Regions from separate parts of the Alteromonas sp. Mac1 genome, predicted to be linked through region 2. Evidence: predicted binding sites of a transcription regulator. Region 2 holds the regulator's gene; each other region holds the start of a gene.
What was found. The regulator LexA, encoded in region 2, represses DNA repair genes until DNA is damaged. The targets are predictions, from matches to a motif close to TACTGTATNNNNATACAGTA.
Positions count from the first base shown of each region.

Region 1: dinB (DNA polymerase IV) is a predicted target of LexA. The motif match lies at 2,095-2,114, and genes of this name have one in related genera.
Region 3: AV939_RS15160 (putative DNA modification/repair radical SAM protein) is a predicted target of LexA. The motif match lies at 3,989-4,008, and genes of this name have one in related genera.

Region 1 covers NZ_CP013932.1:4,038,227-4,046,083, forward strand. The annotation lists gene AV939_RS17105 (MBL fold metallo-hydrolase) at 1-504, opposite strand, end outside; gene AV939_RS17110 (DUF1653 domain-containing protein) at 594-857, opposite strand; gene dinB (DNA polymerase IV) at 972-2,045, opposite strand; gene nqrM ((Na+)-NQR maturation NqrM) at 2,302-2,535, opposite strand; gene AV939_RS17125 (FAD:protein FMN transferase) at 2,546-3,577, opposite strand; gene nqrF (NADH:ubiquinone reductase (Na(+)-transporting) subunit F) at 3,644-4,876, opposite strand; gene nqrE (NADH:ubiquinone reductase (Na(+)-transporting) subunit E) at 4,897-5,505, opposite strand; gene AV939_RS17140 (NADH:ubiquinone reductase (Na(+)-transporting) subunit D) at 5,509-6,141, opposite strand; gene AV939_RS17145 (Na(+)-translocating NADH-quinone reductase subunit C) at 6,152-6,916, opposite strand; gene AV939_RS17150 (NADH:ubiquinone reductase (Na(+)-transporting) subunit B) at 6,906-7,857, opposite strand, start outside.
Region 2 covers NZ_CP013932.1:4,606,971-4,614,827, forward strand. The annotation lists gene AV939_RS19560 (cytochrome c oxidase subunit 3) at 1-645, opposite strand, end outside; gene AV939_RS19565 (cytochrome c oxidase assembly protein) at 671-1,258, opposite strand; gene ctaD (cytochrome c oxidase subunit I) at 1,340-2,953, opposite strand; gene coxB (cytochrome c oxidase subunit II) at 2,963-4,138, opposite strand; gene lexA (transcriptional repressor LexA) at 4,722-5,348, opposite strand; gene AV939_RS19585 (TonB-dependent receptor) at 5,506-7,620, opposite strand.
Region 3 covers NZ_CP013932.1:3,535,671-3,543,527, reverse strand. The annotation lists gene AV939_RS15170 (efflux RND transporter periplasmic adaptor subunit) at 1-698, shown strand, start outside; gene AV939_RS15165 (efflux RND transporter permease subunit) at 698-3,820, shown strand; gene AV939_RS15160 (putative DNA modification/repair radical SAM protein) at 4,121-5,362, shown strand; gene AV939_RS15155 (TIGR03915 family putative DNA repair protein) at 5,379-6,173, shown strand; gene AV939_RS15150 (SIMPL domain-containing protein) at 6,316-7,026, shown strand; gene AV939_RS15145 (DUF1289 domain-containing protein) at 7,206-7,508, shown strand; gene AV939_RS15140 (HDOD domain-containing protein) at 7,567-7,857, shown strand, end outside.

The DNA of each region.
Region 1 (7,857 bases), 570 kb from region 2:
CGGCTGTTCAAACCATACGATGCTGTCGCCGTCGGTATGCCCTGATTCAAGATGCATAATGTGAATGGTTTCACCGTTAAAATGTAGCTTGATACCGTTTTCATAGGTAATAGCCGGTAGCGCATCAGGAGAGACTTTTTCATCGTTGGCCAATCGAACACGCACGTTGTCATGGGCTAAAATAGTCGCGCCTTTGTGACTGTGAAAAAACGCATTCGACCCTGTATGGTCGCCATGATAATGGGTGTTAATCACATACTTTGGCTTGTCGCTACCAAGCTCGCCTAGCGCGGCAGCTATTTTTTCTGCAAGCGGAGCAAACTGATCATCAATAATAAGAATGCCATCATCACCTGCAGAAACGCCGATATTGCCGCCCATCCCCGTTAACATATGCACGGAACCTTTAAGTGCTGTTGCTTCTATTTCAACCTTTTCAAAACGGTCTTGCGAAAAAGCAGCTGGAATGAAAGTTGTCGATACTAAACTTGCAGCTAGTAGCATACTTCGGGTACGTGATTGCGCCATTGGGGTTTCCTTAGGAAGTGCTTATTATTTATTAGGTCTACATACACTATGACCTAGCTTCCGGTTCAGATCATTTTTTCATCAGTTGGGATGTCACCAATATAAGCAAACCGCGGAACAGGCTTGCCTTCTACTACCACCTCTTCTAAAAACATACTTAATGGGCGAACCCACAAGGCTTTTTCACCATAACATGGGCGATACACCACTAAGGAAGACTCATCTTCTGAATGTGTCGCCACTTCGTAAACATCGTAATCACTGCCTTTATAGTGGCGGTAGCGACCTGGGGTTCTAAGTTCGGGAGTTTTAGTTTCTGTGGCACTCATGATGGCTCCTGCTTTTCATTATTTTTCATTTAAATACTGTTAATTAGGGCTAAGTTTATAAGACGTCTGATAAGGTTGACGCCGTTTCAATTACTCACCTTTTTACTCACTATTTTATTCACCCTCTAGGGGCAAAGGAAGTTGATGTATGGTTTGTGCCTCACCAAGGCCAATGTGCAGCCCAACTAATCGTATACCGCGGCCTTTGGCGCGCTCGTAAGCTTCTTGCAATAGGGTATCAAAGTAATGAGCATTTAACGAAGGGCATCGATGCTCAACGGTAGTAAGTTGGAAATCTTGAAATTTCAGTTTCACCCCTTGAGTGCGAATACGAACAGGCTTTCCTGTGCGCTTTTCATGGGCATCCATACGCTCCTGAAGCTTTTGTAGTAAGTGAGGCATAAAGTCTCGACAGTCTTTTAATGAGTGAATATCGTTGCTTAGGGTGCGTTCTACGCCTATAGACTTGCGTTCTCTTGAAACCGATAGTTCTCTGTCATCAATACCGTGAGCTCGTTCCCACAGTACCGCGCCAAACTTACCTAATTCCTTTTGAATACGCTCGAAAGGGTAAACACGCACGTCGCTGCACGTCGCTAACCCTAATCTCTGTAACTTTTGCATTGTCACTTTGCCTACCCCTGGAATCTTTTTAAGGGGCATAGCGCTAACAAAACTGTCTAATTTGTCCGGTGTAATAACACAAATCCCATTAGGCTTGTTTTCATCGCTGGCCACTTTTGCTACAAACTTACAGGGGGCAACGCCCGCCGACGCGGTTAGCCCCAATTCTGCTTCAATACGGCTTCTAATTTCTTCGGCAATTAGGGTGGCGCTCCCTCCGCAGTATTGGCTATTGGTGACATCAAGGTAAGCTTCATCTAACGAAAGTGGCTCGATTAAATCGGTATAGTCGGCGAAGATTTCGCGAATTCGTTGAGACTCTTTTACATAAGCATCCATGCGCCCTTTTACTAAGGTGAGATTCGGGCAAAGCTTAAACGCGTATGCGGTGGCCATGGCGGAACGCACCCCATATTTACGGGCAGGATAATTACAGGTAGAGATAACGCCACGGTGCTGTGAGCTTCCACCAATGGCAATAGGGATATTACGTAACGCAGGGTTGTCACGCATTTCAACCGCAGCATAAAAGCAGTCCATATCTACATGGATGATTTTTCGCATGCCGTATTGCCCCCTAAACTGCCAAACGAATTGAACCGCTCTATAAAAAAACTGTATAGAAAGACAGTATTCTAGAGCATATTAATTCGCCTTACCAGTGAACGAGATGAATAGTGAGCAACTACTTACTCCACAAGTAATAAATGAAGCATACAAAAAAGCGCGGTAAGCTTTTAACTTACCGCGCATCTATATTTATACATTGTAACTCTTTTGCGTATTGTTTTTGTCTAAGCAAAAGAGCGATAAGATCAGATTAAAGGATCTGATTCTGTTTCCATTCATTCAATTTCTTTTCTCTCGCTTCTTCTTTTTCCATGCGAGATTTCTTTCTGTCACAAGGCTCTGGGCAATCACATGCTTTAGCGATACCCAATGCGCCTAGTCCACCGCAGCTACCTGAAATGGTTTTGCGCTGCACTAAGTAGCCTACCGCCATGGCAAGTACCATAGTGAGGAAGAAACCGAATGCTAGAATAAACGTAGACATAGCCTACTCCTTAATTATTTACTTTTACCAGTTTATCAAATTCTGGCGTGGCATACTCTTCAAATCCATCGGCTGTGCGACGAATGAGAAATACAGCAAGTTGTTCCTGCTCTGCAAGGTCGATAGCACGTTGCCATCCCATTACGTTGAAGGCAGTGGCTAAGCCATCAGCAATCATTGAAGATGGGTTTACCACCGTAACCGACACCAAATCATGAGTTATCGGCGAGCCAGTATTTGGGTCAATCAAATGAGAGTAGCGTTTCCCATCTTCTTCGTAATAGTTACGATAATCACCCGATGTCGCTATGGCATTAGTGCCTATAGACACCACTTTTTGTACGGCGCGTTCTGTCGTTACCGGCTTTTCAATTGCAATTAGCCATTCACTGCCATCACCACGTTCGCCTTTAACCCGCATTTCACCGCCAATCTCTACAAGGTAATGCTGCAGGTCATGGGCATCTAAAATAGCTGCCACTTCATCCACGCCATAACCTTTCGCAATAGTTGATAAATCAACATACAACATGGGGTTTGCTTTCATAAGACCGGTTGGCGTAGTAGATAATTTCTCATAACCTACATAATCCCGTACGGCATCAATATCGGCTTGGGTTGGCACTTTCTCTGGGCGTTTGTTAGGTCCAAACCCCCACAAATTCACCAAGGGCCCGACCGTAACATCTAGCACACCATCACTCAAACGGGCCAAACGAAGGGCTTCATTCACCACGGTAAGCGTCTCTTGAGACACCGCAAAGTTATCTGAATATCGATATTGGTTAAAACGAGACAACTCAGACGTTGTGTCGTAGGTCGACATCATCTTATTGATGTTAACTAACTTAGCGTCAATTTCTTCCTGCAAACCTTCTACTGCAGTTTCACCTTCACCAAGAACGTACTTAATATTATAAGTCGTGCCCATAGTTTGGCCTTGCAAATGCTCAACCGAAAGTGGCTTTTCACTGCAACTGGCAATAAAAAGGATGCTCATAGCAATAACCGCTAATGCTATTCTGGCAAAGAATCGAATCACGTTTTGGGTCCTTTAACTAAACAAAAAGGGGGCTCACGCCCCCTTTACTCACTTGTAGATTTCGGATTAACCACCGAAGTCATCAAGCATAATGTTTTCGTCTTCAACACCTAGGTCTTTCAACATGTTGATAACGGCTGCGTTCATCATAGGTGGTCCACACATGTAGAACTCACAATCTTCAGGCGCAGGGTGGTCTTTCAGGTAGTTCTCAAGAAGAACTTGGTGAATGAACCCAGTGTAACCTTCCCAGTTGTCCTCAGGCTGAGGATCTGAAAGGGCAACATGCCACTTGAAGTTATCGTTTTCTGCAGCTAACTCATCGAAGTCTTCTGTATAGAACATTTCGCGAAGTGAACGAGCACCGTACCAGAAACTCATCTTACGATCGGTATTTAAGCGACGAAGTTGGTCGAAGATATGCGAACGCATTGGCGCCATACCCGCACCACCGCCAACAAATACCATTTCGTTTTCGGTTTCTTTTGCGAAGAATTCCCCAAATGGACCAGAGATCGTTGCTTTGTCACCTTCTTTAAGGCTCCAAATATACGATGACATTTTACCAGCAGGTAGGCTTAGGTTATTAGGTGGCGGCGTAGCAATACGCACGTTCAACATAATAATGCCTTCTTCTTCTGGGTAGTTAGCCATTGAGTAAGCACGAATGGTTTCTTCATCTACTTTAGATTCGATATCGAAGAAGCCAAAACGTTCCCAATCACCGCGATACTCATCAGGGATTTCAAACTCTTTGTACTTAACGTGGTGTGCAGGGGCTTCAATTTGAATGTAACCACCAGCACGGAAAGGTACGCTTTCACCGTTAGGAATTTGAAGCTTAAGTTCTTTGATGAAAGTAGCTTTGTTATCGTTAGAGATAACTTCACAATCCCACTTCTTAACACCAAATACCGACTCTTCAAGCTCGATTTCCATGTCTTGCTTAATCGCAACCTGACATGATAAACGGCAGCCTTCACGAGCTTCACCTTTAGTGATGTGATCAAGTTCAGTTGGAAGGATTTCACCACCACCTGAATGAACGTCTACACGACACTGACCACAAGAACCACCACCACCACATGCTGAAGATACGAAATATCCTGCATCTGCTAGTGCGCCAAGAAGCTTGCCGCCTGGCTCAGTTTTAATTGCTTTGTCTGGGTCACCGTTGATAGTGATGGTTACATCACCGCTTGGTACCAGCTTCGACTTGGCAAACATGATGATAAATACTAGCGCCAATACAATGGCAATAAACATGCCGACGCCTAGGAAAATTTCTACTTGATTCATTTATATGCTCCCGAGCTCGATTACAGCTGAATACCAGTGAATGACTGGAAGCCAAGTGCCATAAGACCCGCAATCATGAACACAGAGCCCAGACCACGAATACCATCAGGCATATCGGCATATTTAAGCTTTTCACGTACAGCGGCCAATAACACAATAGCTATTGCCCAGCCCATACCACTTCCTACGCCGTAAACGACACTTTCGGTCAAGTTATATTCACGTTGTACCGCGAATGCCACACCACCGAAGATAGCGCAGTTAACCGTAATTAGCGGAAGGAAGATACCAAGCGCGTTATAAAGCGCAGGGAAAAACTTGTCTAAGCTCATTTCCAAAATTTGAACCAATGCCGCGATAACGCCGATAAAGGTTAGGAAGTTTAGGAAGCTTAAATCTGCATCAGGGAAACCAGCCCACGCTAGTGCACCTGGCGCAAGGATGTTCACATAAATGATTTGGTTAACCGGTACAGAAATACCTAGCACTACGATTACCGCAACACCAAGACCCATAGCAGTTTTAACTTTCTTCGATACCGCCAAGAAGGTACACATACCTAAGAAAAGTGATAACGCCATGTTCTCAACAAAAATTGAGCGAACAAATAACGACAAATAATGTTCCATGACTTACTCCTTAGGCTCTACTTGCTCGGGACGAAGGGTACGGATAACCCAAATCATACCGCCGATTAAGAAGAATGAGCTAAATGGTAGGATCAACAAACCATTACCCTGATACCAACCACCGTTTTGAACTAGCGGTAGAATTTCGAAACCTAAAATAGTACCGAAACCGAATAGTTCTTTAATTGTACCAATAACAACCAATACGAATGAGTAACCCAAACCGTTACCAATACCATCTAAAAAGCTCATCAGAGGTGGGCTCTTCATTGCATAGGCTTCAGCACGACCCATTACGATACAGTTAGTAATAATCAAACCAACGAATACTGACAGCTGCTTCGAAATTTCGTACGAGTAAGCTTTCAATATTTGGTCAACTACGATTACCAATGACGCAATAATAGTCATTTGGATGATGATACGAACGCTCGATGGAATCTGGTTACGAATCATCGAAATAAACAAGTTCGAGAACGCAACAACCGTCGTAAGCGCCAAAGACATTACCAAGGCTGTTTCCAGCTTAGTAGTAATAGCCAGTGCTGAACAAATACCTAGTACCTGTAAGGCAATTGGGTTGTTGTCCATAATTGGCCCAAAGAGGGCCTTTTTCATTTCTTTAGTATCTGCCATGAGACTCCCCTTATGAACGCCATGCCTGATTCTTCAGGAACTGGCCGAAGCCTTGCTCGCCTACCCAATAACGAATTGTGTTTTCAACACCGTTACTGGTTAGCGTAGCACCTGAAAGCGCATCAATAGTGTGTGGATTACTTGGGTTTGCGTTTTTAACTACACGGATAGCGACTTCGCCATTCTCGAATAATTCTTTACCGTCCCATTTGTCCTGCCACGCTGGGTTTTGCACTTCGCCACCTAATCCAGGTGTTTCTTTTTGTTGATAGTAAATCAACTCACGAACTGTTTCGCCGTCGGCGTCAAGTGCAAGAAAACCGTACATAAGATCCCATAGACCACTACCGTGCACAGGCAAGATAATGCGAGATACATCGCCAGCTTCGTCACGAACCAAATAAACACTGGCAACATTAGGGCGACGTTGGAAGCCAACGTTACTGTTAGTTACTTTTGTGCTGTATTCAGTTTGCTTCGCTGCTTTATACATATCGTAATCTGGCTCAGGCGCTTCTACAAACTCACCGCTTTCCAAATCAACATAGCGAGATTCAATCTTTTCGCTGTATGTACTTTCGATTGCTTTACCCGTCATACCGGTTTCGTAAAGCCCTGCTGCATTCAAAATGTTGCTCTTTTTATCAAGCGACGCATTGGTTTGCTGTAACGAGCGCAAACCTACTGCTGCGCCAGAAACGACAATTGAACACACAAGACAAACGGCAACTACAACGCCAATCGTTTTTCCTAAAGATTCTTTCTTAGCCGACACGAGCTACCCTCCGCTTGATATTACTTTGTGCGACGAAATAGTCGAACAGTGGCGCCCAAAGGTTGGCAAAAAGAATGGCCAACATTACACCTTCTGGGAAGGCTGGGTTTAGCACACGTACAAGTACTGTCATAAAGCCGATGAAAATACCGTATGCCCACTTACCTTGGTTGGTAAACGATGCAGACACAGGGTCTGTCGCCATAAAGAACATACCAAAGGCAAGACCACCAATAACGAAGTGCCAATAGGCAGGCATTGCAAACATGTAGTTGGTATCGCTACCAATCATGTTCAGCAAGGTGGCAAACACGGCTACACCGATTGCTACACCAGCTACAATTCGCCAGCTTGCAATACGCATGTACATGATGAACAAGCCACCAATTAGGATAGCCAATGCAGATACTTCACCCGCAGAACCTGCGATAGTACCGAAGAAGCTGTCAAACCAAAGGTCCATGTTAGCGTAATCAAGCGCGCCTGAAGCTGCTTGGCTTAATGACGTTGCACCCGAGTAACCATCAGCAGCAACCCAAACTTGGTCGCCAGAGATTTGTGCAGGGTATGCGAAGTATAAGAACGCACGACCAGACAATGCGGGGTTAAGGAAGTTACGGCCAGTTCCACCGAAGACTTCTTTAGCGATAACCACACCAAAGGTAATACCTAATGCAACCTGCCAAAGCGGAATAGTTGCCGGTAGGGTTAATGCGAAAAGTACCGAGGTAACGAAGAAACCTTCGTTAACTTCGTGCTTACGTACTGAAGCAAATAATACTTCCCAGAAGCCACCAACAATAAAGGTAACTGCATAGATAGGTAACCAGAAGCAGGCACCGTAGAAGAACATGCCTAGCAAACCAGAATTCGCTAAGTCTCCACCTAAGGCGGTGAATAACCCTGCTTGCCATGTATCAGGAAGTGTACCGGCACCAGCA
Region 2 (7,857 bases):
GCGGTAGGCGTGAACGTACTCTTCAACTTGTAAAAATAAAAATCCAATTCCCAACAAGATAGTAACGCCTAACATGACGGTGAGTTGCTTGCGTTTGTTCTGCTCTAAACCAACATGAGCAAAGTGCAATGTGACCGATGATATAAGTAAAATAACTGTATTAATCGTGGGTAAACCAACAGCACTCATTTCTTGCGTAGTGATGCCCCCAGGGGTAGAGACTAGTGGCCACATGGCTTCAAACGTGGGCCATAACACCTCGTTAGTCATTGCGTTATTTGATGCACCGCCTAACCAAGGCACTGAAATGAATCGGGCGTAATAGAGTGCGCCAAAGAAGGCGGCAAAAAACATAACTTCAGAGAAGATAAACCAACTCATTCCCTGTCGGTATGAGCGCCCTAATTGGTCGCTATAAAGCCCAGACATAGACTCATCAATTTGGTTTTTAAACCAGCCAACCAACATCACCATTAATACGACAAACCCAGCGAGAAGTGTATAACCTCCATAGCCTGATTCACCTTTAGTGGCTTCAATTACAAAGTTGCCCGCGCCAACGGCAATTAAAAATAGCGCCACCGCACCTACAATTGGCCATGGGCTTTGGGCTGGTACATAGTATTTCTGATATTCTTGCTGCATTACTCTCTCCTTATCCCAATACCTGTTATTTACCACTTTCAGGTTGAGGGACCATGTAGGGATTCGGTTTTGTTTTCATATCACTCGCGCGCGCGGTCACATCAAACAAGGTGTATTGCACAGTAAAATAACTAATTTCTTCAGGAAGCTGTGGGTCGACATAAAACTGCATGGGCATATACGCCTCAGCCCCCGCACTTAAAGGTTGCTGATTAAAGCAAAAGCATTCCGTTTTATTTAAATATAGCGCTGCCATACCTGGTGAAACAGACGGAATAGCTTGCGCCATCATGTTGTTAGATGCAGGGTTTCTAACGTAAAACGACACCGTATTAAGCTCTCCTGGATGCACTTTCATACGGGTAGTTTGTGCGCGAAACTCCCAAGGCATACCGGTATTCGTGCGGGTGATAAACTCCACCGTCACCTCACGGCTTTCATCTATTTCAATAAACTCATATACCGCTGCAGTATTTTCGGTTTTGCCGTTTATCCCGGTTACATCGCAAAACACATCGTATAGTGGCACTAGGGCGAAACCAAAACCAAACATGCCAAACACAATAACGACGAGTCTTATCACCATTTTGTTGTTTGCATTTATTTGTGTCATGGTTATCTCCCGTGCCTACTTTTTGTGCTGATACATCACCACAATTTAGCGACTATTTTGCCTGTATTGCTTATCTCACTTTCACTTAACAACAGGCGGCGTTTCAAAGGTGTGATAGGGTGCAGGAGAAGGAATTTCCCACTCTAGTCCCTCAGCACCTTCCCACACTTGAGCAGATACTGGCTCACCTTGCTTCTTACAGGCCTTAATCAACAACGCTAAGAAGATAAGCTGCGACAACCCAAAGGCAAATCCACCTAGGCTTATCCATTTGTTAAAATCAGCAAATTGCAAGGCGTAGTCAGGAATACGACGTGGCATTCCTGCCAGACCCACAAAGTGCATAGGGAAGAACAGCACATTCACCGACACTAGTGAGCACCAGAAATGCCATTTTGCTAGCCCCGTGTGGTACATTTTTCCTGTCCACTTGGGTAACCAGTAATACACCGCAGCCATGATCGAGAAGATGGCACCGGTTACCAGCACGTAATGGAAGTGTGCGACCACGAAATAGGTGTCGTGGTATTGGAAATCGACGGGTACGATAGCCAGCATTAACCCTGACAGGCCCCCAATGGTAAACAATACGATAAACGCAATGGCAAACATCATGGGCATTTCAAAGGTAAGGGAGCCCCGCCACATAGTCGCCACCCAGTTGAAGACCTTCACGCCCGTTGGCACCGAAATAAGCATGGTGGCAAACATGAAGAACATTTCCATATACACCGGCATACCGGTAGTAAACATATGGTGAGCCCACACCACAAAAGACAGCAGCGCAATAGAGCCTGTGGCGTATACCATAGAGGCATAGCCAAACAGTTTCTTGCGGGAAAACGTAGGGACAATTTGAGAGATAATGCCAAAGGCTGGCAATATCATTATGTATACCTCGGGATGCCCAAAGAACCAGAATATATGCTGGAACATAACGGGGTCGCCGCCACCTGCTGCATCAAAAAAGCTGGTGCCAAAAAACTTATCCGTCAGCACCATGGTGACCGCCCCCGCCAACACCGGCATTACTGCAATAAGTAAGAAAGCAGTAATAAGCCAAGTCCAGACGAATAAAGGCATTTTCATCCATGTCATGCCAGGGGCACGCATGTTGAAAATGGTCACTATTACGTTAATCGCCCCCATGATGGATGAAATACCCATGATATGTACCGAGAACACAAACAAAGCCGTAGAGTCGCCACTGTAAGTGGTGGAAAGCGGTGCATAGAAGGTCCACCCAAATGCTGGGCCGCCGCCCTCTAAAAAGAGCGAACTAAGTAGGATCAGGAAGGCTCCGGGTAATATCCAGAAACTCCAGTTATTCATTCGCGGCAGGGCCATATCTGGTGCCCCTATCATCATTGGAATCAGCCAATTTGCTAGCCCTGTGAAGGCTGGCATTACTGCACCAAACACCATGATAAGACCATGTACAGTCGTCATTTGATTAAAGAAATTTGGCTCAACAATTTGTAATCCAGGCTGAAAAAGCTCAGCACGGATCACCATTGCCATGGCGCCGCCAATTAAAAACATGATAAAGGCGAACCATAAATACAAGGTGCCTATATCTTTATGGTTAGTGGTAAACAACCATCGAGTTATTCCTTTTGGAATATGGCTATGATGGTCATGATCTTCGTGATGCGCCGCGGTATCCGGCGCAATGACATCAGTTGCTTTACTCATTACGCACTCCTAGTTTCCATTTACGACAGCATTAACATCTTTGGCCTGCACCATATCGCCCGTATTATTGCCCCACGCATTTCGTTCGTAGGTCACCACAGCCGCAATGTCTTTTAGGCTTAACATTTTTCCGAACGCCTGCATCGCCGTGCCGGTTTTACCGTTCAACACAATATCGATATGTGCAGTTTGGTCTTCAAGTACCATTTCACTGCCCTTAAGCGCAGGAAATACACCGGGCAACCCTTCCCCATTAGGCATATGGCAAGCTGCACAGGTGGCGTTATAAACTCGCTTACCTTCCTTCATTAGTTCATCCATCGACATATTCATCGACAGTAAACGTTGCTCTTCTTCTTTCGCTTGGCGAGCGGCTTCTTCTTGCTCGTTCATCCACGCATCAAATTCGGCAGGTTCTTTTGCGATAACCACTACCGGCATAAAGCCATGATCTTTTCCGCAAAGCTCGGCGCACTGCCCGCGATAAATACCAGGCTCGTTCACCTTTGCCCAAGATTCATTAATAAACCCTGGATTAGCATCTTTTTTCACCGCAAAATCTGGAACCCACCAAGAGTGAATAACGTCATCTGAAGTAATAAGAAAGCGCACTTTTTGCCCTGTGGGGATCACCAGTGGACGGTCGACCTCAAGCAAATAATTCGTGCCTTTCTCGAATTTGTTTTCAATTTGTTCTCGCTGAGTCGCCATTAACGAATAGAACTCAACATCTCTGTCCATGTATCGGTAATGCCACTTCCACTGAGAACCTGTAACGACAACAGTAAGATCGGGCTCACTGGTATCTTCCATCGCAATAAGGGTTTTAGCGGCGGGAATAGCCATAAGAATAAGAATGATGAAAGGTACTACTGTCCACGCAATTTCAACTTTTACATTTTCATGGAAGTGAGCAGGCTTCGCTCCTCTGGATTTACGGTGTAAGTACATTGAGGTAAACATAACCCCAAAAACCACAACGGCAATGGCGATACAGATAAAGAACATCAACATATGAAGGTCGTACACTTGACCACTTATGTCGGTTGCGCCTCGACGTAAATTCATGGATGAGCCTTCACCTGTTGCTACATCCGCAAACAGCAGTGGTGAGGTAAGCAAAAGTGGCAGCCCGTAAAGCCACTTTGTCGCTTGTGTCGCCGCTTGTGTCGTTACTCGTTTCACTCAACACCTCCGTTATAACAGAAGCATTACCGCAATAAATGCGCTGCGCTTCTGGCAACTGATACCCGAAATCCAACTTTTAACTTAATTGCCCAGCTTTAGTTGTAAAGCAAAGTTGCAGCTATTGTTATTATTTTGTTAAATACAGTATAAGAATTGCTCAATAAAACGCACAAGTCTAGTCTTTTCTAAGAAAAAACAATTCCAGCGTTTAATTTTTAATCAAAAGTTGTAAGTAAGAGGAATGAATCACGCCACAGCGTATGGGCGTTATAAGGATAATTAATGTGGCCGTTTGAAACGCTCATTTTGAACGAAATCGACGAATATAAAGTGTAATAAGTTTCTTATAATCAAAAGGTAGTTACGTAATATTGAATGCTTTTCAAACAGAATAGATAACAGACATAGCGGTAGTTAGTACTATAAAAGATGACATAAATAGAAGATAAAATGTGGGAACCGGATCAACTGGCCTCTAAGGTATTTCTGAGGCTTAAACAAGATTATTGTGCAAGCAAGGTATGGTAAACATACAAAAAAGCGGCCTATAAGCCGCTTTCTTTACTAAATAGCTAAAAAGTTACATCCAATCGGCATTTCGAATAACACCAACGGCAATACCTTCAATAGAAAAAGGCTCTGAAGCTAAGTCGACCTTAATAGGAGAAAATTCATCATTTTCAGCATGAAGTAGCACTTCACGGCCACGCTTTTCAAGGCGTTTAACGGTAACGTCTTCATCGACACGTGCCACTACCACCTGCCCATTATGGACATCCGTAGTGCGGTGCACGGCTAACAAGTCACCATCAAGTATACCTATGTCTTTCATACTCATACCGCTTACACGAAGCAAGAAGTCGGCGTGAGGCTGAAATAGGGCAGGGTCGACCTTATAATGAGATTCTATATGCTCTTGCGCTAGAATAGGTTCGCCCGCAGCCACTCGGCCAATAAGAGGTAGCCCTTCTTCTTCAGGAGCTTCATCTTCAAGTGGGATATTCAATTTAATACCACGGGAAGTACCTGGAAGAATCTCGATGACACCTTTTCGGGCCAACGCTTTTAAATGTTCTTCAGCGGCATTCGCAGAGCGAAAACCTAAATGACGGGCAATTTCTGCACGGGTAGGCGGCATGCCAGTTTCGAGCATGGTTGTTTTTATCAGCTCGAGAACTTCTGTTTGTCTTGCTGTGAGTGGGCGCATAAAAGACCTGTCTGTCTATACAGTTCCTGTAAGTATATACACCTAAAAGGAAATGACAAGCACAAAGCTTTGCAAAGCATGTTTTTTATACTGACCTAACCACAACGCAAAAAGCGGCCATGAAGGCCGCTTTGTATATCACTACTATTTAGCGTGACTAAAACTTATATTGCAAACTCAAACGCGCATTAAGCGGCTCGCCGGTGGCAATATTGTTGTCGTTATGTGCTGACGGAAAATAATCTTCGTCGAATAGGTTTTCAACGTTTAGCTGAATTTTAACGTCTTCGCTATAGTCGTAATAAAGTGCAGCGTCTACGCGAACAAAGTCAGGTAGCTCAACCGTATTATTTAATGAAGCATACTGCTCAGATTGATAAATCACGCCTAATGCAACACGCCATTCATCATTTACTTCATACTGATTCCATAACGTCAGCATATGTTCTGGTAGCTGCGCTAAGTCGCGGTTCGCCAATGTGCCATCTACAATTCGACCCATTTCTTCGCCATCAAGGTTGCTGTAACCAGCATTGATTACCCAACGTTCTGAAAGTTTACCCACCACCTGCACTTCAAAACCTTTGGTTTCGGTACCGGTTAAAATAGACGCTTCCGGGTTGTTAGGATCTTGCGCTGTGCCGTTTTCACGTTCAACTTCAAATGCCGCTGCTGTCACGCTAAGCGAGTCAGATAAATTCCACTTCACGCCAATTTCTTTATTTTCAAACTCTTCAGCTTCTAGCGCTTGGCTTGTCAGCGACAGTGAAAGGAATTGATCACCTGAACGAGGTAAAAACGATTTGCTGTAACTTGCGTAAATCGATACTGATTCCGCTGGCTTGTAAATTAAGCCTGCACGCGGAGACACTTGTGAATCAGAACTTGATAGAAAACCGTTGTTGCCATCATCTGCACCGTCAGCCACTTCAATACTATCTACGACATCGATATCGAAGTTGTCGTAGCGAAGACCCGCTACCACGATCCAATTATCGTTAAGTTTAATTTCATCTTGAACAAACGCTGAGGTAAAGGTGACATCAGATGCACGATCTCTTACTGGGTCGGTCAGCGTCATTGAAGGAATTACTAGTGGGTCACTAAACACGAAGGATACTTGATCGTCTTGACTGTCTGCAAAAAACGCATCACGGCGAGCATTTTCTGTATCTTGGCTACCGTATTCCATTCCCGTCAACAAGGTATGGTTAATATCACCCGTGGCAAACTGCCCAATAAGGTTCAATTGAACCAACGTGTTCTCACGGGTTGTAGTATCACGATATCCGTCTAACGTGACTGTGCCTGCATCAGCATCAAAATTAACGGGGTACAAGTTTTGATAAGCTTTGTCATAGTCAGCAAACTGAACCGTACCGTTCAAGTTCCAATTTTGCGATAGTGAATGATCAACACGAATGCGGGCAATATGTGCTTCAAGGGTAGTATTGTTGAAGTCTGGATCACCAAAGTAGGTATCGTCATAGCCTTCCAGCGGCGCACCATCTAATGAAGGAATCCCCCTATCGACTAAACGGTCATCGTTTACGTATTCGTAAGATGCCACCACCGTAGTGTCGTCGTTAGCCATCCATGTATAGGTAGGGTTTAATGCGTAACGTTCACCATCTTTAAAATCACGGTGGTTATCAATGCTGTCGAACACACCATTAAAACGAAACGCATTGTTGGCATCTATGGCTTTATTGGTATCTACGCTAATAGAGCCAGCGCCAAAGGTATCAATACCTGCTGACAATGTGGTGAAGTCTTCCGCAGTACTGGCTACTTTAGTCACACGGTTAACCACGCCACCGCCGCCACCGCGTCCAAATAAAAGTGCGTTCGCACCACGTAATATTTCAACGCGTTCTAAATTATATAATGGGCGGAAGTACTGAACGTCGTCGCGAAGCCCATCAACAAAGAAATCGGCAGTAGTGTTCTGTCCACGAATAGTCACCTGATCGCGATGATCTTCACCCAGCCCAATGCTCACACCTGGCGTGTATTGCATAACATCGGCAATACTAAACAGTGCTTGTTCTGAAATTTGCTGTGCACTTACTACCGATACAGATTGTGGCACGTTAACCAATAGTGTTGGGGTTTTTACCGCTGTGGCGACTTGTTGACCAAAGAATGCGCCGCGTACTGTAATACGTTCAACGCTTTCATCTGATTCAGCTACAGTGTCTTGAGCCAAAACAGATGTGCCATAAAGTGCCAATAGAACAGCAGTAGAAATAGTTGCTTTACCAAGTTTCAAGCAAGTCTCCTCGAGTGATAATTCAAACAGTATTGAAAATGATAGATATTCTTATTTAGAGCGGATTCTAGTCATAATTGTTAATAATTAAAAGGTGTATTAATAAAAATTAAACTTTTGTTATAAATGAAAGCGTCAGTTTAACTAGACAGCCTGTTTAGACAGGAAATAGTGAATAGGCGCCTTACCTTTAATTGGGTTTACGCCGAGGTGACAAGTTTGGCATTAAGGCATAAA
Region 3 (7,857 bases), 1.1 Mb from region 2:
GTGTTTCTCGCGCAAATATAACTGCAGGCAACTATGTAACGGCAGGGCAGTCTGAGCTCACCAGCATTGTATCTACCCATCAGCTTTACGCTTACTTCGATATTGATGAGCAAACGTACCTAAATTACGTGAGCAGTGATGATAAAGCCGACTCAGCGGTTAACGACCAAGCCGTGGCTATGCGTCTTGCCAATGAGCAAGATTATGGCCATTGGGGACAAATCGACTTCGTAGATAACCAAGTTAATGGCAATACCGGAACCCTTCGTGTTCGCGCGGTTTTCAACAATGAAAATGGTCGTTTAATGCCGGGATTATTTACCCATCTAAAACTTGCGGGTGATACCAACGAACAAGGCATTTTAATTAAAGAAAAAGCCATTGGTACCGACCTTAACAACAAATTTGTGTTGGTGGTAAACGGCGAAAATAAAGTGGAATACCGAGCCGTTACCTTGGGTGACAAAGTAGGCAGCATGCGCATTATTCAAAGTGGCTTAGTGGCAGGCGATACCATTGTAGTAGATGGTCTGCAGCGCGTACGCCCAGGTGCTGTTGTTGCGCCAAACCACGTTGATATGGGTGATAAAGAAGCACTAGCAAGCCTGCAAAACTGGCAGTCTCGTGTAGATAACGTAACAAATTTGGCTAACGCAGACGCTATTACAAGTAGCGTAGCTGGCACTGGAATTAATTAATGAATTTTTCGCAATTTTTCATTCGCCGCCCAATTTTTGCAGGTGTACTAAGCCTGCTCATTTTCATTGGTGGTGCGATAGCTGTTTGGCAGCTACCTATAACAGAATACCCAGAAGTGGTGCCGCCTACGGTAGTGGTAACGGCTAACTATCCTGGCGCTAACCCCAAAGTTATTGCCGAAACCGTTGCTACGCCCTTAGAGCAAGAGATTAATGGCGTGGAAGACATGATTTATATGTCTTCACAGGCCACATCTGATGGCCGTATGACGCTTACCATCACGTTCGCTATTGGTACCGATCCTGATGATGCTACTACGCTGGTTCAAAACCGTGTTAACCGTGCGACACCGCGATTGCCACAGGAAGTACAGCGCTTAGGTATTGTTACCGAAAAATCATCACCAGATTTAACCATGGTGGTGCATTTAACCTCACCTGATAAACGTTACGACATGCTTTATTTGTCGAACTATGCCGACCAATTCGTAAAAGATGAGCTCGCGCGAGTTGAAGGGGTAGGGCAAGTTCGTTTATTTGGCGCTGGTGAATACAGCATGCGTGTTTGGCTAGATCCAAACAAGTTAGCTTCACTGCAAATGAACCCAGGCGATGTGGTTGCGGCTATTTCCGAGCAAAACCAACAAGCAGCGGCAGGTAGCCTAGGCGCACAGCCAACGGGCACCAGTGAGTTTCAGCTACTTATTAATGTGCGCGGTCGCCTTGAAGATGAAAGTGAATTTGAAAATATCATCGTCAAAACGGGCGATAATGGTCAAATTACCCGGTTAAAAGACGTAGCCCGAATTGAGTTAGGTGCCGATTATTACACCTTGCGTTCATTACTAAATAATAATCCAGCAGCTGCATTACCTATATTTCAGGCCCCAGGCTCAAACGCTATTCAAATCTCTGACGACGTGCGTGCTCGCATGGCAGAACTTGAAAAGATGTTTCCAGAAGGGTTGGAATACGACATCGTTTACGACCCTACCGTATTCGTACGTGGCTCAATTGAAGCCGTGGTAAATACGTTACTTGAAGCTGTGCTATTGGTTGTATTAGTAGTAGTACTGTTTTTACAAACCTGGCGCGCGTCTATTATTCCTTTAGTAGCGGTTCCCATTTCATTGGTAGGTACCTTTGCGTTTATGCAATTGATGGGCTTCTCGTTAAATGCGCTATCGTTGTTTGGCTTGGTACTGGCTATCGGTATTGTGGTTGATGATGCCATCGTGGTGGTGGAAAACGTTGAGCGGAATATTGCCGACGGCAAAGCGCCATTCGATGCTACCGTGCAAGCAATGAAAGAGGTAACAGGGCCTATTATTGCCACTACCTTGGTATTGGCTGCGGTATTTATCCCTACTGCCTTTATGAGCGGCTTAACCGGTCAGTTCTATAAGCAGTTTGCGTTAACCATTACTATTTCTACCTTCATCTCGGCAATTAACTCGTTAACCTTAAGCCCTGCATTATCGGCCTTGTTATTGAAGCCTCATGGGCAATCGAAAGATTGGCTAAGCCGAGGTATGGATAAAGTGTTTGGGCGCTTTGTATTTACGCCATTTAATAAAATGTTCGATCGCGGTGCGAAAAAATACACTGGCGCTGTAGGTGGGCTTATTCGCAAAAGCGGTGTGGTAGTCGTGCTTTACGCTGGTTTGCTAGGGTTAACCTACTTCCAGTTTGCTAACACGCCAACTGGTTATGTACCGCCTCAAGATAAGCAGTATCTTATTGCATTTGCACAGCTTCCTAATGCGTCGTCGTTAGATAGAACTGAGGAAGTCGTGCGTGAAATGTCGCGTATTGCGATGGAACACCCTGGTGTTTCTGATGCAGTGGCATTTCCAGGTTTGAACATAAACGGCTTCACCAACAGCCCAAGTTCGGGTGTGTTGTTTACGCCGCTTAAACCGTTCAATGAGCGTCAAAGCCCTGAGCTTTCAGCCGGTGCAATTGCTATGCAATTGAACCAGCAATTTGGCTCTATTAAAGGTGCTTATGTGGCTATCTTCCCGCCACCACCGGTAATGGGCCTTGGCACCATTGGTGGTTTCAGGCTACAAGTGCAAGACAGAGGAAACTTAGGTTTTGCTGAACTTGAAAAAGTAACCCAAGAAGTGATTGGCAAAGCGTGGGCACACCCTGCGCTAACCGGTAACTTCACCAGTTTTACGGTTAACGTACCTCAGTTAAATGTGGATGTAGATCGCGAGAAAGCCGTTAGCCAAGGTGTAAACATAGGTACCTTGTTTGACACCATGCAGGCGTATTTGGGCTCGGTGTATGTGAACGACTTTAACCTTTTCGGCAAAACCTATCAGGTAAATGTTCAGGCCGATGCTCAGTATCGTCAAGATGTTGAAAACATCACCCAATTTAAAGTGCGAAACGATAAAGGCGATATGATCCCGCTAGGTTCATTTCTTAATATTGAGCACAGCGCAGGGCCAGACCGAGTGATGCATTACAACGGCTATGTCACCGCTGAAGTTAACGGCTCTCCGGCGCCGGGTTACAGTTCAGATCAAGCTAAAGCAGCGATAGAGCAAATTCTTGATGAAACCCTGCCGTTAGGCATGACCTACGAATGGACCGAGCTAACTTATCAGCAAATATTGGCAGGCAACGCCTCGGCCTTTATCTTCCCGCTGGTGGTGCTTTTGGTGTTCTTAGTATTGGCAGCGCAGTATGAAAGTTTACGCTTACCGCTGGCCATTATATTGATTGTCCCCATGACCTTGCTAAGCGCACTAATTGGTGTGGTGATATATGGTGGTGACAACAACATATTTACCCAAATTGGCTTAATTGTGCTGGTGGGGCTGGCGACTAAAAACGCCATTCTTATTGTGGAATTTGCCAAAGAGCTACAAGACAACGGCATGGATGCACTATCAGCCATTAAAGAGGCCAGTAAGTTGCGTCTTCGCCCAATCCTAATGACGTCTATAGCCTTCATTATGGGTGTGTTGCCTATGGTACTTTCTACAGGCGCAGGTGCAGAGATGCGTCAAGCCATGGGCGTAGCAGTGTTCTCAGGCATGATTGGGGTAACTGTGTTCGGCTTAATTCTTACTCCTGTATTTTACTATTTGTTGAAACGTAACGGTTAACTCTCCCGTTTACCCAAGCGTTGCCTCCTCCTCGTACTTTGGAGGCACTTTAGGCCACTTGTTTAAGTGGCCTTTTTTTATGCCAGTCCTTAGGGAGAAGGGGGCAGTGGCTCAAACCTATTGCGCTCTGCTTTTTGGTAGCAGAGTGTTGATAGCAAAATGCATTTGTACTGTATATTTATACATGATATAACGTTTTATATACTGAAAACGATATTGCCGATACACACGTCTTTTTTCATCATTTATTACTGAACCCACTGACGCTGTGTATTTGCTAAGAGAAAGTACAAATCTGCGATGCATGACAAACTGATACAAAAACTCGAAATTCTTTCAGATGCAGCCAAGTATGACGCTTCATGTGCAAGCGGTTCTGCAGGTAAACGAAAGGCTGGCAAAACCGATAAAACGGGCATAGGCTCTCTTACCGGTGGTACGGGTATATGTCACAGTTTTACCCCTGATGGGCGCTGTGTCTCTTTGTTAAAGATACTAATGACGAACTACTGTATTTACGACTGTCACTATTGCATTAATAGAGTATCGAGTAGTGTTCAACGTGCCCGTTTCACTGTGAAAGAAACCGTAGACCTAACACTGAATTTTTACAAGCGTAACTATATCGAAGGTCTGTTTCTTAGTTCAGGCATTGTGGGTTCTCCAGACCTTACAATGGAAAGTATGGTGCGTATTGCAAAATCTTTACGTCTGGATCACGGGTTCAAGGGGTATATTCATCTTAAGACAATTCCCAATGCCTCACCTGAATTGCAGGCCGAAGCTGGCTTATACGCCGACAGACTAAGCATTAATGTAGAAATGCCAACCCAACCTTCTTTAAATAAGTACGCGCCCGAAAAAGACCTCGGCGCTATTCATAACGCGATGAATACACTGAAAGAGAAAATAGCTGAGCATAAGGTAGATAAAACCCATACAGGTAAACGTCCTCCTCGCTTTGCCCCTGGCGGGCAGTCTACTCAAATGATAATAGGGGCCGATGGTTCTAATGATAAAGTTATCTTGGGCACGAGCGTAAAACTTTATAGCCAACAAAAGCTACGTCGCGTTTATTACTCTGCATTCTCGCCAATACCCGATGCATCAGAAGTTTTACCGCTAAAACCAGCGCCTTTAATTCGCGAGCATCGTCTTTATCAGGCTGATTGGCTTTTGCGTTTTTATGGATTCAAGCTTGATGAAATATTGCACGATGACATGCTTGATATGGATCATGATCCTAAACTTGCGTGGGCATTGCGCAATCGTCATGTGTTTCCAATCGATTTAAATAAAGCCGACAAACTGATGTTGTTACGGGTACCAGGCCTTGGTGCACGCACTGTACAAAAAATTCTGACTATTCGCCGTTATGCAAAGCTTAGTTGGATGGATCTTACTAAAATGCGCCTGCCTCTACAAAAGCTGAAGCCTTTTATTAGCGTGAGCGACTACTCGCCTAATATTCATTTACTCGATAGCAATAATTTTGAGTTACAGTTCAAACAGCCGAAGCAGTTCGAGCTATTTAGCGCCTAATTGAAATGGCATAAAGATGAAAACCATTACAATCATTTCAGTGCCTGGGTACGATGAGTGGCGCATAGCAGCAAGAGAATGTTTGGCGCAAGCTATCCCCCCCGAAAATATTATTTGGCAAACTTCAGAGTCTATACAAGACGACCTGTTTGGCGGTGGGGAACAAGTTATAGCAGCCAGTAAGCCAAAAGCGAAACACAGCATTCCCAAGTCAGTCTTAACGCTTATCAAATATGCGTTGTGTCACCAAGATGCTAGCCGCTTCGCATTGTGTTATCGGGTGTTATGGCGTGTTATTTTCGAAAACAAAAACCTTATTCAGTTAAAAACTGATGAAGATATCATGCAACTTGTTACGTTAGCCAAAGCGGTAAAACGCGATGCATATAAAATAAGTGCTTTTTTGAGGTTTCGAGAAGTTAATCATGACGGACAAGAGCACTTTATCGCTTGGTATGAGCCGGAACATTTTAGCTTAGAGATTAAGCTCGACTTCTTCCAAACTCGTTTTAAAAATATGCGGTGGTCAATATTAACGCCTTATCGGGCTGCCCATTGGGATACTGAAAAGCTAGTTTTAGAAGATAATCCCGATCCGAGTGTGTTTCCTAATGACGACCGTATCGAAAAATATTGGCTCACTTATTACGCTAATATTTTTAATCCCGCCCGCATCAAAAAGAGCGCAATGTTAAGCTCAATGCCCAAAAAGTACTGGAAGAATATGCCCGAAACAGCTTTGATTGACGATATGATTCGAAATTCGGATGCGAGAGCGCGCAAAATGATAGTTGATGGGAATAAACGCTAATCCATTTCTCCAGCCTCTTTGCGGCCACAATTGGTCATTATGTATCGTTAAGTATCAACAATCTCGGCTTTTTTCATCCCTAAATTCGACTCCAACTGAACGTAAGCTAGCACTATCAACAATAAAAACTGGAACGAGAGTTATGAAGATAGGTGCAGCAGTGGTAGTGGCAATAGGCATGGTGAGTGCGCTTGGCATATTGGGTCAACAGGTGTCTTCGGCGCTAAACGACATGCAAACTTGGGACAGGGTAGTTACCGTTAAAGGGTTGTCTGAAAGGGAGTACGTGGCAGATCGAGTGATTTGGCCTATTCAATTTGTTGATGCAGGCAATGATTTACCCGCGCTTTACAACCAGATAGAAACAAACAGCATGAAAGTGTCTAACTTCTTACAGAGCAAAGGGATTGCCAAAGAGGGTATTACCATTGGTAAGCCAGACATTACCGATAAACTAGCTCAGCAATATGGCGGTACAGAAAAAGCGCCATTTCGTTACACCGCAGTGCAAACCATTACCGTATTTTCAAACGAGGTCGAAAAGGTACGTGTAGTCATGAGCCAGATAAGTAGCTTATTAAAGTCTGGTGTTGTGCTAACGAATCAACACTATCAAGCACAGCCCGACTATGTATTTACGCGTTTAAATGAAGTAAAACCGGCAATGATCGAGGAAGCCACTGTTAATGCCAGAGAGGTTGCTGAAAAGTTCGCGCAGGACTCGAAAAGTACGTTAGGGAAAATAAAACGGGCTAATCAAGGGCGGTTTTCAATCGCTAGCAGAGACCATCATCACCCCCATATTAAGCAGGTTCGGGTAGTTTCGACTATTGACTATACACTAGTAGATTAATACTGATGTATTATTACAGAGTTGCTATTTTGGTGAGTTTGCCCAAAATATACTGGAGTAATGTAAAGCTATCTTAAATTACGTGGCCAGATTAGGTTGCCAATAACAATGCGTTAGTGGCATTAAGAGGGTGTTTTTAATTTAACGAAACGCGTGTTAGCAAGCGCATACAGGTAAACATGACAGACCAAACACCGCCAGCACAGCAATTGGAGTTCTTTGAAATTCCAAGTCCCTGTATTGGTGTTTGTGAGTCTGGAGTGCGAGGGTATTGCAAAGGATGTTACCGCAGCCGAGAAGAGCGGCTGTATTGGCTTAAGATTGATGATGGAACTCGCCGAAAGATAATTGGGGCATGTCAGCGAAGAAAGCAAGCGGCGCTAAGTAGAGCCCGTCGCCAAAATGAAAAACCAATAGAAGTACGAGAGCCTAGTCAAATAAATATGTTTGATGTGCCTTTCGAGACAATTGATAAAGCATAAGCAGTGAGACTGACCTCGCGATAGCTGTTAATGCAGATGATAAAAGTGGAACCTTTGCATGTCCTTAGATAAATATGTGTCGTTTGCAACAAAGTCATTTACCTTGCCAGATATATGTATTCGTATCCGCTCGGTATTAGATAACCCTCGTTCAAGTGCAAGCGACCTTGGCGATTTAATCAGTTTAGATTCGTCATTAACAGCCAAAGTGCTGCGATTGGCAAACAGTTCACTGTTCCGGTTTCCATCACAAGTAGAGTCTGTTTCAAAAGCCATCAATGTCATTGGTGGTGAAGCTTTGTATAATTTGGTGGTTGCAGAAACCGCCAATACCGCTTTTAAATACTTT